2 regions of the Streptomyces sp. NPDC059371 genome follow, and region 1 is predicted to be linked to the other one. Evidence: riboswitches for the same ligand, from Rfam matches in the RefSeq annotation. Region 1 holds a riboswitch; the other holds the start of a gene.
What was found. A riboswitch is a leader RNA that binds a small molecule or an ion and turns the genes downstream of it on or off. The one in region 1 is predicted to bind glycine.

Region 1 (4,410 bases):
TGGTGTCGCCGGGCTGGGCCAGCGCGAACAGCGCGGCCTGGTTGGCGGAGGCACCCGAGTGGGGCTGGACGTTGGCGTACTCGGCGCCGAACAGGTCCTTGACCCGGTCGATGGCGATCTGCTCGGCCACGTCGACGTGCTCGCAGCCGCCGTAGTAGCGGCGGCCCGGGTAGCCCTCGGCGTACTTGTTGGTCAGGACCGAGCCCTGGGCCTCCATGACCGCGACCGGAGCGAAGTTCTCCGAGGCGATCATCTCCAGCGTGGACTGCTGGCGGTGCAGCTCGGCGTCGACGGCGGCGGCGACGTCGGGGTCGAGCTCGTGCAGGGGGGTGTTCATCAGCGACATGCGGGTGACTCCTCAGCCGGCCGTGAAGGCGGTGTACTCGTCGGCGGACATCAGGTCCTCGGGCTCGCCGGCGACGCGCACCTTGAACAGCCAGCCGCCCTCGAAGGGGGCGGAGTTCACGAGCGCGGGGTCGTCCACGACGTCCTGGTTGGCCTCGGTGATCTCGCCGTTCACCGGGGAGTACAGGTCGCTGACCGACTTGGTCGACTCCAGCTCGCCGCAGGACTCGCCCGCGGTCACCGTCTCACCGACCGCCGGGAGCTGGGCATAGACGACATCGCCGAGCGCGTTGGCCGCGAACTCGGTGATGCCGACCGTCGCGACGCCGTCCTCGGCGACCGACAGCCACTCGTGCTCCTTGCTGTAACGCAGCGTCTGGGGGTTGCTCATGACCTGAATTCTCCTGTACGCGGTGGAGTGCTGATGGAGGGAAGCGTGGGTGACCGGGCCGATGTGCCCAGGGTCACGTCCGGCGCCCCGGCGGGCGCCCGTCAGTGCCGAAGCCCGGGGGGACATCCGTCAGTGGCGGCGCCCGGAAGGCGTCCGTGTCATGTCCGGCCCTTACGGACCAGTGTCACTTCTGACGCTTGTAGAACGGCAGTGCCACGACCTCGTACGGTTCGTGGCTGCCCCGGATGTCCACGCCCACACCGGCCGTGCCCGGCGCGGCGTGCGCGGCGTCGACGTACGCCATCGCGATCGGCTTGCCCAGCGTGGGGGAGGGGGCGCCGGAGGTGACCTCGCCGATCACCTCGCCGCCGGCGACGACCGAGAACCCGGCGCGCGGCACACGGCGGCCCTCGGCGATCAGGCCGACGAGGACCCGCGGCGGGTTCTGCTCGGCGCGGGCGGCGGCCTCCTCGAGCGCCGCGCGCCCCACGAAGTCGCCGTCCTTCTCGAACTTCACGACCCGGCCGAGGCCGGCGTCGAACGGGGTCAGCGAGGTGGTCAGCTCGTGCCCGTACAGCGGCATGCCCGCCTCCAGGCGCAGCGTGTCGCGGCAGGAAAGACCGCAGGGGACGAGACCGGCCGGGGTGCCCGCGTCGGTCAGCGCCTGCCACACCTTCTCGGCGTCGGCGGGGGCGACGAACAGCTCGAAGCCGTCCTCACCCGTGTAGCCGGTGCGGGCGATCAGGGCCGGGACGCCGGCCACCGTGCCCGGCAGGCCCGCGTAGTACTTCAGGCCGTCGAGGTCGGCGTCGGTGACCGCCTTGAGGATGCCGGGGGACTCGGGGCCCTGCACGGCGATCAGCGCGTACGCGTCACGGTCGTCACGCACCTCGGCGTCGAAACCGGCGGCGCGCTCGGTCAGGGCGTCCAGCACGACCTGGGCGTTGGAGGCGTTGGCGACGACCATGTAGTGCGGGGAACCGGCTTCGTTCTCGGCGAGCCGGTAGACGATCAGGTCGTCCAGGATGCCGCCGTCCTCCTGGCAGATCATGGTGTAGCGGGCGCGGCCGACGCCGACGGTGGCGATGTTGCCGACCAGCGCGTGGTTCAGGAGAGCCGCCGCCTGCGGTCCGGTGACGGTGATCTCGCCCATGTGGGAGAGGTCGAAGAGACCGGCCTTCGTGCGGACGGCGAGGTGCTCGTCGCGCTCCGAGCCGTAGCGCAGGGGCATGTCCCAGCCCGCGAAGTCGGTCATGGTCGCGCCGAGCGAACGATGCAGGGCATCGAGCGCGGTGTGACGGGGTGCGTTGCTGCTCATCGGTCTGGCTCCCAAGGCATGACGGCGAGGTCGTTCCTCCCCATCTGTCATCGGAACCTGAGAGGTTCATCAAGACCCCACGAATCGGTGGTCCTGACTTGCACCTTGGGTGGGGCCGACGGAGCGGCCCGCTTTTCAGATGTGCCTCGCCCGCGCGGTAACGGTGCCTGAGAGATTCAAGGGAGGGACTTGCTCCTTCGGCGCCCGGGTACACGTACCCAGGACTCTCCCGCGCGGATTCAAGCGGCCGGTATGCAGTTGGCGCGGCCATCATCGCACGCGCTGCCGGATCACGGCAGCCCGCCATCTGTGACCGTGCTGTGGCAGTCCGCGTACGAAATGGGGAAGCGCCGGGCATTACCTTCTCTTTACACTCGACGGGGATGGGACTCCACATCGAAGGGGAGGACGGCCAGGGTGAACAGGACCACGGCGTACGCGACGACCTCGGGTCTCGCATTGCCCGAGCAGCCCGGCGCACCGGCCCGGGAGGCCCGCGGACCGCGTCCCGCGGCCGTCGTGCGGGACCTCCGCGACCGGGTCGGGCACAGTCCGCACGGTCTCCGCTTCGGGGCGCACGACGTGATCGTGGTCAGCGGACTGCCCGGCAGCGGCAAGTCGACGCTGATGCGGCGGGCCGTGCTGGGCGCGCGCGTCGACTCCCAGGACACCCGCGACCGCTGGGACGGCCGGATGTCCGGGCTCCTGCCGTACGCGCTCTACCGCCCCCTCGTCCGCCTCGCGCACTACGCCGGCCTGCGCCGCGCCCTGCGCGAGGGCGGGGGAGTCGTCGTGCACGACTGCGGCACGCAGGCCTGGGTACGCCGCTGGCTCGCCCGCGAGGCCCGGCGCCGCGGCGGGGCGCTGCACCTGCTGCTGCTCGACGTCACGCCCGGCGCCGCGCTGGACGGCCAGCGCGAGCGCGGCCGGGGCGTCTCGCGCTACGCCTTCGCCCGCCATCGCGGCGGGGTCGCCCGGCTGCTGCGGTCCGCCGAGCGGGGAGACCTGCCCGAGGGGTGCGGCTCCGCGGTGCTGATCGACCGCGACGCGGCGGACGTGCTGCACAGGATCGACTTCGGCCCTTGAGCGGCAGCGTGCCGCGGGATCGACTTCGGCCACTGACCGGCTGTGGTGGCCCATTAACCTAACCAGCCGGAACAATGGTTCGAAGCGGACGGTAGACAGATGGACTTTCCGGCACAGGCGCACCCCCATCCGCACGGCGGTTGGCCCGGCAACGAGCTGGAGGAGGTGTTGTCCGCGTCCCTCGGCGTGCCCGGGCCCTCGACGGCCGCCCGCATCGTCGAGGTGCTCGGCCGCAGCTTCGTGTGGGTGCCGCTGCCCAACGGCGGCGGTCCGCGGAGCGGTCCGCTCGATCTGCCCACGATGGACATCGGCGGGCAGGTCTACGTCCCCGTCTTCAGCTCCGAGGAGCAGTTCCGCCAGGTCGTCGGCGGTCACATGTCGTACACGATCGCGCCCGCCGTGGAGTTCGCCCGCGGGCTCCCCCCGCAGGCCGGCATCGTGGTGAACCCGGACGGCGTGGTCGGCGTGCCGCTGCCGCCGCCCGCCGTCGCCGAGCTGTGCAGGGCCGGGCGGTCCGAGCTGGACGGGGCGGCCGGCGGCGGCCGCGTGCGGCTCTTCGAGCCCGACTGGCAGGACGATCCGATGGACTTCCTCGCCGCGGCCTCGGCGGAGTTCGCCGCCACCGGTGTGGTCCTGAGCGCGCGGCGCTGTCTGGCCAGCGTCGAGGGCGACGCGCCGGTCATGTTCATCGGCGTCGAGCTCTCGGTGTGGGAGGGTGACGCGCGCACCCTGCCCCTGGACGCCCTGGGCCGTGCCCTCGGCCGGGTCCCGGTGAACATTCCGGTGAACCTGGTTCTCCTCGACGTGGCGCAGGACGCGGTAGGCGACTGGATGCGGGCGACGGTGCGGCCCTTCTACCAGCACGGTCACTGAACGGCGCGGGTGGCGGGGGTGCCCCACGGGACCGTACGCCCGCCGCGCGGGGCCTCCGGCCGCCCCGCGCGGCGGTTCCCGGCTCCGGACTGCTTCCCCGGCGGAGCACGATGGCCGCATAAGCTGGTTTCATGGCCTGGCGAGGTGTTGACGCATGTCGGTAACCGGTGCCTCGGGCGTAAGGGATGAGTTCGTCGTGAATTGTTCGCGAAGGGGCGGTTGAGGGTGAGCGCGTCGGGCACGGCCGCGGCCGGGCAGGTCGAGCACATGCTGCGCCAGGTGACTCCCGGGCGTTATGACGCCTACGAGGCGCTCCTTCGCGCGCTCGCGACCCCGTCGTCCGGCCAGGTGTGGATGCTGCTGTGGCACGGCCAGGCCGGCTCCCCGGACGCCCAGT
Region 2 (4,410 bases), on a different contig from region 1:
CGAGGCACGCGTCTTCGGGGTGAACTCCGCGATGCCCATGGCCCAGGCCCGCAGGCGTGCACCGAACGCCGCCTATCTCGTGCCGCGCTTCGGGTTGTACCGAGAGGTCAGCGAGCAGGTGATGGGTCTGCTGCGGGCCCTGTCGCCGCTGGTGGAGCCGCTGAGCCTGGACGAGGCCTTCGTGGACCTGGAGGCGGGCGGGACGGCGTGGGACGAGGCGTCGGCGCGACTGGCGGGCGTCAAGCTGCGCGCGGACATCCGGGCCGTCACGGGCCTCACGGGATCGGTGGGTCTGGCGGCCTCCAAGATGGTGGCGAAGATCGCCTCGGAGCAGGCCAAGCCCGACGGTCTCGTCCTGATCGAGCCGGGCACCGAGCGGGCGCTGCTGGGGCCGATGTCGGTGCGGACGCTGCCGGGTGTGGGGCCGGCCACCGGCGACCATCTGCGCAGGGCCGGCATCACCAGCGTCGAGGAGCTCGCCGAGGCGGGCGAGGACGAACTCGTACGACTTCTGGGGAAGGCTCACGGGCACGCGCTGTTCGCGATGGCGCTGGCCCACGACGAGCGGCCCGTGGTGGCCGAACGGGAGACCAAGTCGGTGTCGGTCGAGGACACGTACGACGTGGACATCCACGACCGGGTCCGGGTGGAGCTCGAGGTGCAGCGACTCGCGGACCGGTGCGTGCGGCGGCTGCGCCGGGCCGGACTGTCGGGGCGGACCATCGTGCTGAAGGTCCGCCGGTACGACTTCTCGACGCTGACGCGGTCCGAGACGCTGCGGGGGCCCACGGACGACCCCGGCGTCGTCCGGGAGGCCGCCGCCCGGCTGCTGGAGGGCGTGGACACGACCGGCGGCGTCCGTCTGCTGGGGGTCGGCGTGTCCGGGCTCGCCGACTACACGCAGGAGGACCTGTTCGCGCAGGCGCAGGCCGCGGCCGTGGGGGAGCCGGTGGCCGAGGAACATGCCGGGGACGAGCCGGCCGAGGTGACCACCGCGGCCGAGGTGGCGGCGGTCACCGAGCGGAGGTGGCCCTCCGGGCACGACGTGTGTCATGCCGAGTACGGGCACGGCTGGGTGCAGGGGAGCGGGCTGGGGCGGGTCACGGTGCGGTTCGAGACGCCGTACTCCGGGCCCGGCCGGGTGCGGACCTTCCGGACGGACGATCCGCGGCTCGAACCGGCCGACCCGCTGCCGCTGGTGGAGCGAAGACCCGAGGCGGCCGACGGAGTGCCGGCAGGCGCTGAGTCATCGGTGCCGGAAGCGGGGGCACGGGGGCCCGGGCCGTCGATCCCGGAGGAGGCGATCCCGGAGGGGGCGCGCCACCCCGGGACGTCCGGCACGGAACCCGGAACTCGGAGCACTGGACCGTCGGTCCCGGAAGCGGCGCGCCAGGTGCGGTCAGGATGTGGGGGTCAGGGGTCCTCCGAGCCTGCGAGGTGGCCGAAGTCGCGGTCCGGTGGGGGCGGGGAGGCCACGTCGAGGCCGTAGTGGTGGTAGAGCTGGAGCTCCTGTTCGGGGGAGAGATGGCGCCCGACGCCGAAGTCGGGGGCGTCCTTGATCAGGGCCCGGTCGTAGGGGATGCGCAGGGTCCCCTCGATGATCTCGCTGGGCTCCAGGGGCACGAATGCGTCCCTGCTGAACAGCCCGGTGCGTATGGCCGCCCACTCCGGGACGCCGGTCGCGTCGTCGAGGTAGACCTCGTCGATCGTGCCGATCTTGGTGCCGTTGCTGTCGAACGCCTTGCGGCCGATCAGGTTGCGCGGATCGATGTCGGTCTGCACGGTCCCTCCAGTGGTCGCAAACTCATCCGTAAGTACTACAAAAGAGCACATTTGTGAAGGCGGCCACTCGAAGGCTGTCGTCCTGTCCTCGCTGGTAGGCTGGCAAGCGGCTGCTGATCCCGTGCGGGAGAGTCCTCCGGATTTCACGGAGGCGCCGAAGGAGCAACTCCTCCCCGGAATCTCTCAGGCTCACGTACCGCACGGACGAGGTCACTCTGGAAAGCAGGGCGGATGCCGATGGCCTCCGCTCTCACCGACGGTGAAAGCCGGGTCGTCCACGGGACCATCCGGTGAAACTCTCAGGTTGAGATGACAGAGGGGGAGGCCGTCGGGGTACCCGTGCCGGGGTGCCCCTCGAAGGTCGCGTCAGACCAGGAGGCCTCCGCCATGACCGCCCCTCGCATTCCGCTCTCCGAGCTCGAACAGGGAATTCCCTTCGAGCAGCGCCACATCGGACCCGACTCCGAAGCACGGGCCAAGATGCTCGCGCAGGTCGGATACAGCTCGCTCGACGAGCTGACGGCCGCCGCGGTGCCGGACGTGATCAAGAACGTCGAGGCCCTGAACCTGCCGGCCGCGCGCACCGAGGCCGAGGTCCTGGCCGAACTCCGCTCCCTCGCGGACCGCAACCAGGTGCTCGGTTCCATGATCGGCCTCGGTTACTACGGCACGTTCACGCCGCCGGTGATCCTGCGCAACGTCATGGAGAACCCGGCCTGGTACACCGCGTACACGCCGTACCAGCCGGAGATCTCGCAGGGCCGTCTCGAGGCGCTGCTGAACTTCCAGACCGTCGTCGCCGAGCTGTCCGGGCTGCCGACCTCCGGCGCCTCCCTCCTGGACGAGGGCACCGCCGCCGCCGAGGCCATGGCGCTGTCCCGCCGCATGGGCAAGAACAAGAAGGGCCTCTTCCTGGTCGACGCGGACGCGCTGCCGCAGACCATCGCCGTCATAGAGACCCGTGCGGAGCCGACCGGTGTCGAGATCGTCGTCGCCGACCTCGCCGACGGCATCCCGGCCGACCTCGCCGGGCGTGAGATCAACGGCGTGCTGATCCAGTACCCCGGCGCCTCCGGTGCCGTACGCGACATCAAGCCGATCGTCGAGCAGGCGCACGAGCTGGGCGCGGTCGTCACCGTCGCCGCCGATCTGCTCGCCCTGACCCTGCTGACCTCGCCCGGCGAGCTCGGCGCGGACATCGCGGTCGGTACGACGCAGCGCTTCGGCGTGCCGATGGGCTTCGGCGGTCCGCACGCCGGCTACATGGCGGTCCGCGAGCAGTTCGCGCGCAGCCTTCCCGGCCGCCTGGTCGGTGTGTCCGTGGACGCCGACGGGCACAAGGCGTACCGCCTCGCCCTGCAGACGCGTGAGCAGCACATCCGCCGGGAGAAGGCGACCAGCAACATCTGCACCGCTCAGGTGCTGCTCGCCGTGATGGCCGGCATGTACGCCGTCTACCACGGCCCCGAGGGCCTGCGGACCATCGCACGGCGTACCCACCGCTACGCCACGGTGCTGGCCGCCGGACTCGCCGCCGGGGGCGTCGAGGTCGTCCACGGCGGCTACTTCGACACGCTCACCGTGCGGGTCCCGGGCCGTGCCGCCGCGATCGTGGCCGCCGCCCGCGACCTGGGCGTCAACCTGTACCCCGTCGACGCCGACCAGGTGTCCATCTCGTGCGACGAGACGACCACGCGCGAGCAGCTCACCGCCGTGTGGAGCGCGTTCGGCGTCGAGGGCGACATCGAGGCGCTGGACGCGAGCACCGAGGACACCCTGCCGGCCGCGCTGCTGCGCACCGACGCGTACCTCACGCACCCCGTGTTCCACGACCACCGCTCCGAGACGGCGATGCTGCGCTACCTGCGCAAGCTCTCCGACCGCGACTACGCGCTCGACCGCGGCATGATCCCGCTGGGCTCCTGCACCATGAAGCTCAACGCGACCACCGAGATGGAGTCGGTGACCTGGCCCGAGTTCGGGCAGATCCACCCCTTCGTGCCCGCCGAGCAGGCACAGGGCTACCTGACGCTGATCCACGAGCTGGAGGACCAGCTCGCCGAGGTCACCGGCTACGACAAGGTGTCACTCCAGCCCAACGCCGGTTCGCAGGGCGAGCTGGCCGGTCTGCTGGCCGTCCGCGGCTACCACCGCGCCAACGGCGACGACCAGCGCACCGTCTGCCTCATCCCGTCCTCCGCGCACGGCACCAACGCCGCCAGCGCCGTGATGGCCGGTATGAAGGTCGTCGTCGTGAAGACCGCGGACGACGGCGAGATCGACGTCGCGGACCTGCGCGCCAAGATCGAGCAGTACCGCGACGAACTGTCGGTGCTGATGATCACGTACCCCTCGACGCACGGTGTGTTCGAGGAGCACGTCGCCGACATCTGCGCCCAGGTGCACGAGGCCGGCGGCCAGGTCTACGTCGACGGCGCCAACCTCAACGCCCTGGTGGGTCTCGCCAAGCCGGGTCACTTCGGCGGCGACGTCTCGCACCTGAACCTGCACAAGACCTTCTGCATCCCGCACGGCGGCGGTGGCCCCGGCGTCGGCCCGGTCGGTGTGCGCGCCCACCTGGCGCCGTACCTCCCGAACCACCCGCTCCAGCCCGAGGCCGGTCCCGAG

Region 2: it holds a riboswitch for glycine, as region 1 does, so the genes downstream of both, gcvP (aminomethyl-transferring glycine dehydrogenase) here and gcvT (glycine cleavage system aminomethyltransferase GcvT) in region 1, are expected to answer to the same signal.

What each region holds. Positions count from the first base shown of each region.
Region 1 is NZ_JBHYXD010000011.1:56,004-60,413, forward strand. It holds gene glyA (serine hydroxymethyltransferase) at 1-346, opposite strand, end outside; gene gcvH (glycine cleavage system protein GcvH) at 359-736, opposite strand; gene gcvT (glycine cleavage system aminomethyltransferase GcvT) at 921-2,054, opposite strand; glycine riboswitch at 2,200-2,296, opposite strand; gene ACFXGX_RS09370 (AAA family ATPase) at 2,472-3,140, shown strand; gene ACFXGX_RS09375 (enhanced serine sensitivity protein SseB) at 3,240-4,013, shown strand; gene ACFXGX_RS09380 (enhanced serine sensitivity protein SseB C-terminal domain-containing protein) at 4,239-4,410, shown strand, end outside.
Region 2 is NZ_JBHYXD010000055.1:9,103-13,512, forward strand. It holds gene ACFXGX_RS26735 (DNA polymerase IV) at 1-1,489, shown strand, start outside; gene ACFXGX_RS26740 (PRC-barrel domain-containing protein) at 1,414-1,782, opposite strand; glycine riboswitch at 1,897-1,991, shown strand; gene gcvP (aminomethyl-transferring glycine dehydrogenase) at 2,170-4,410, shown strand, end outside.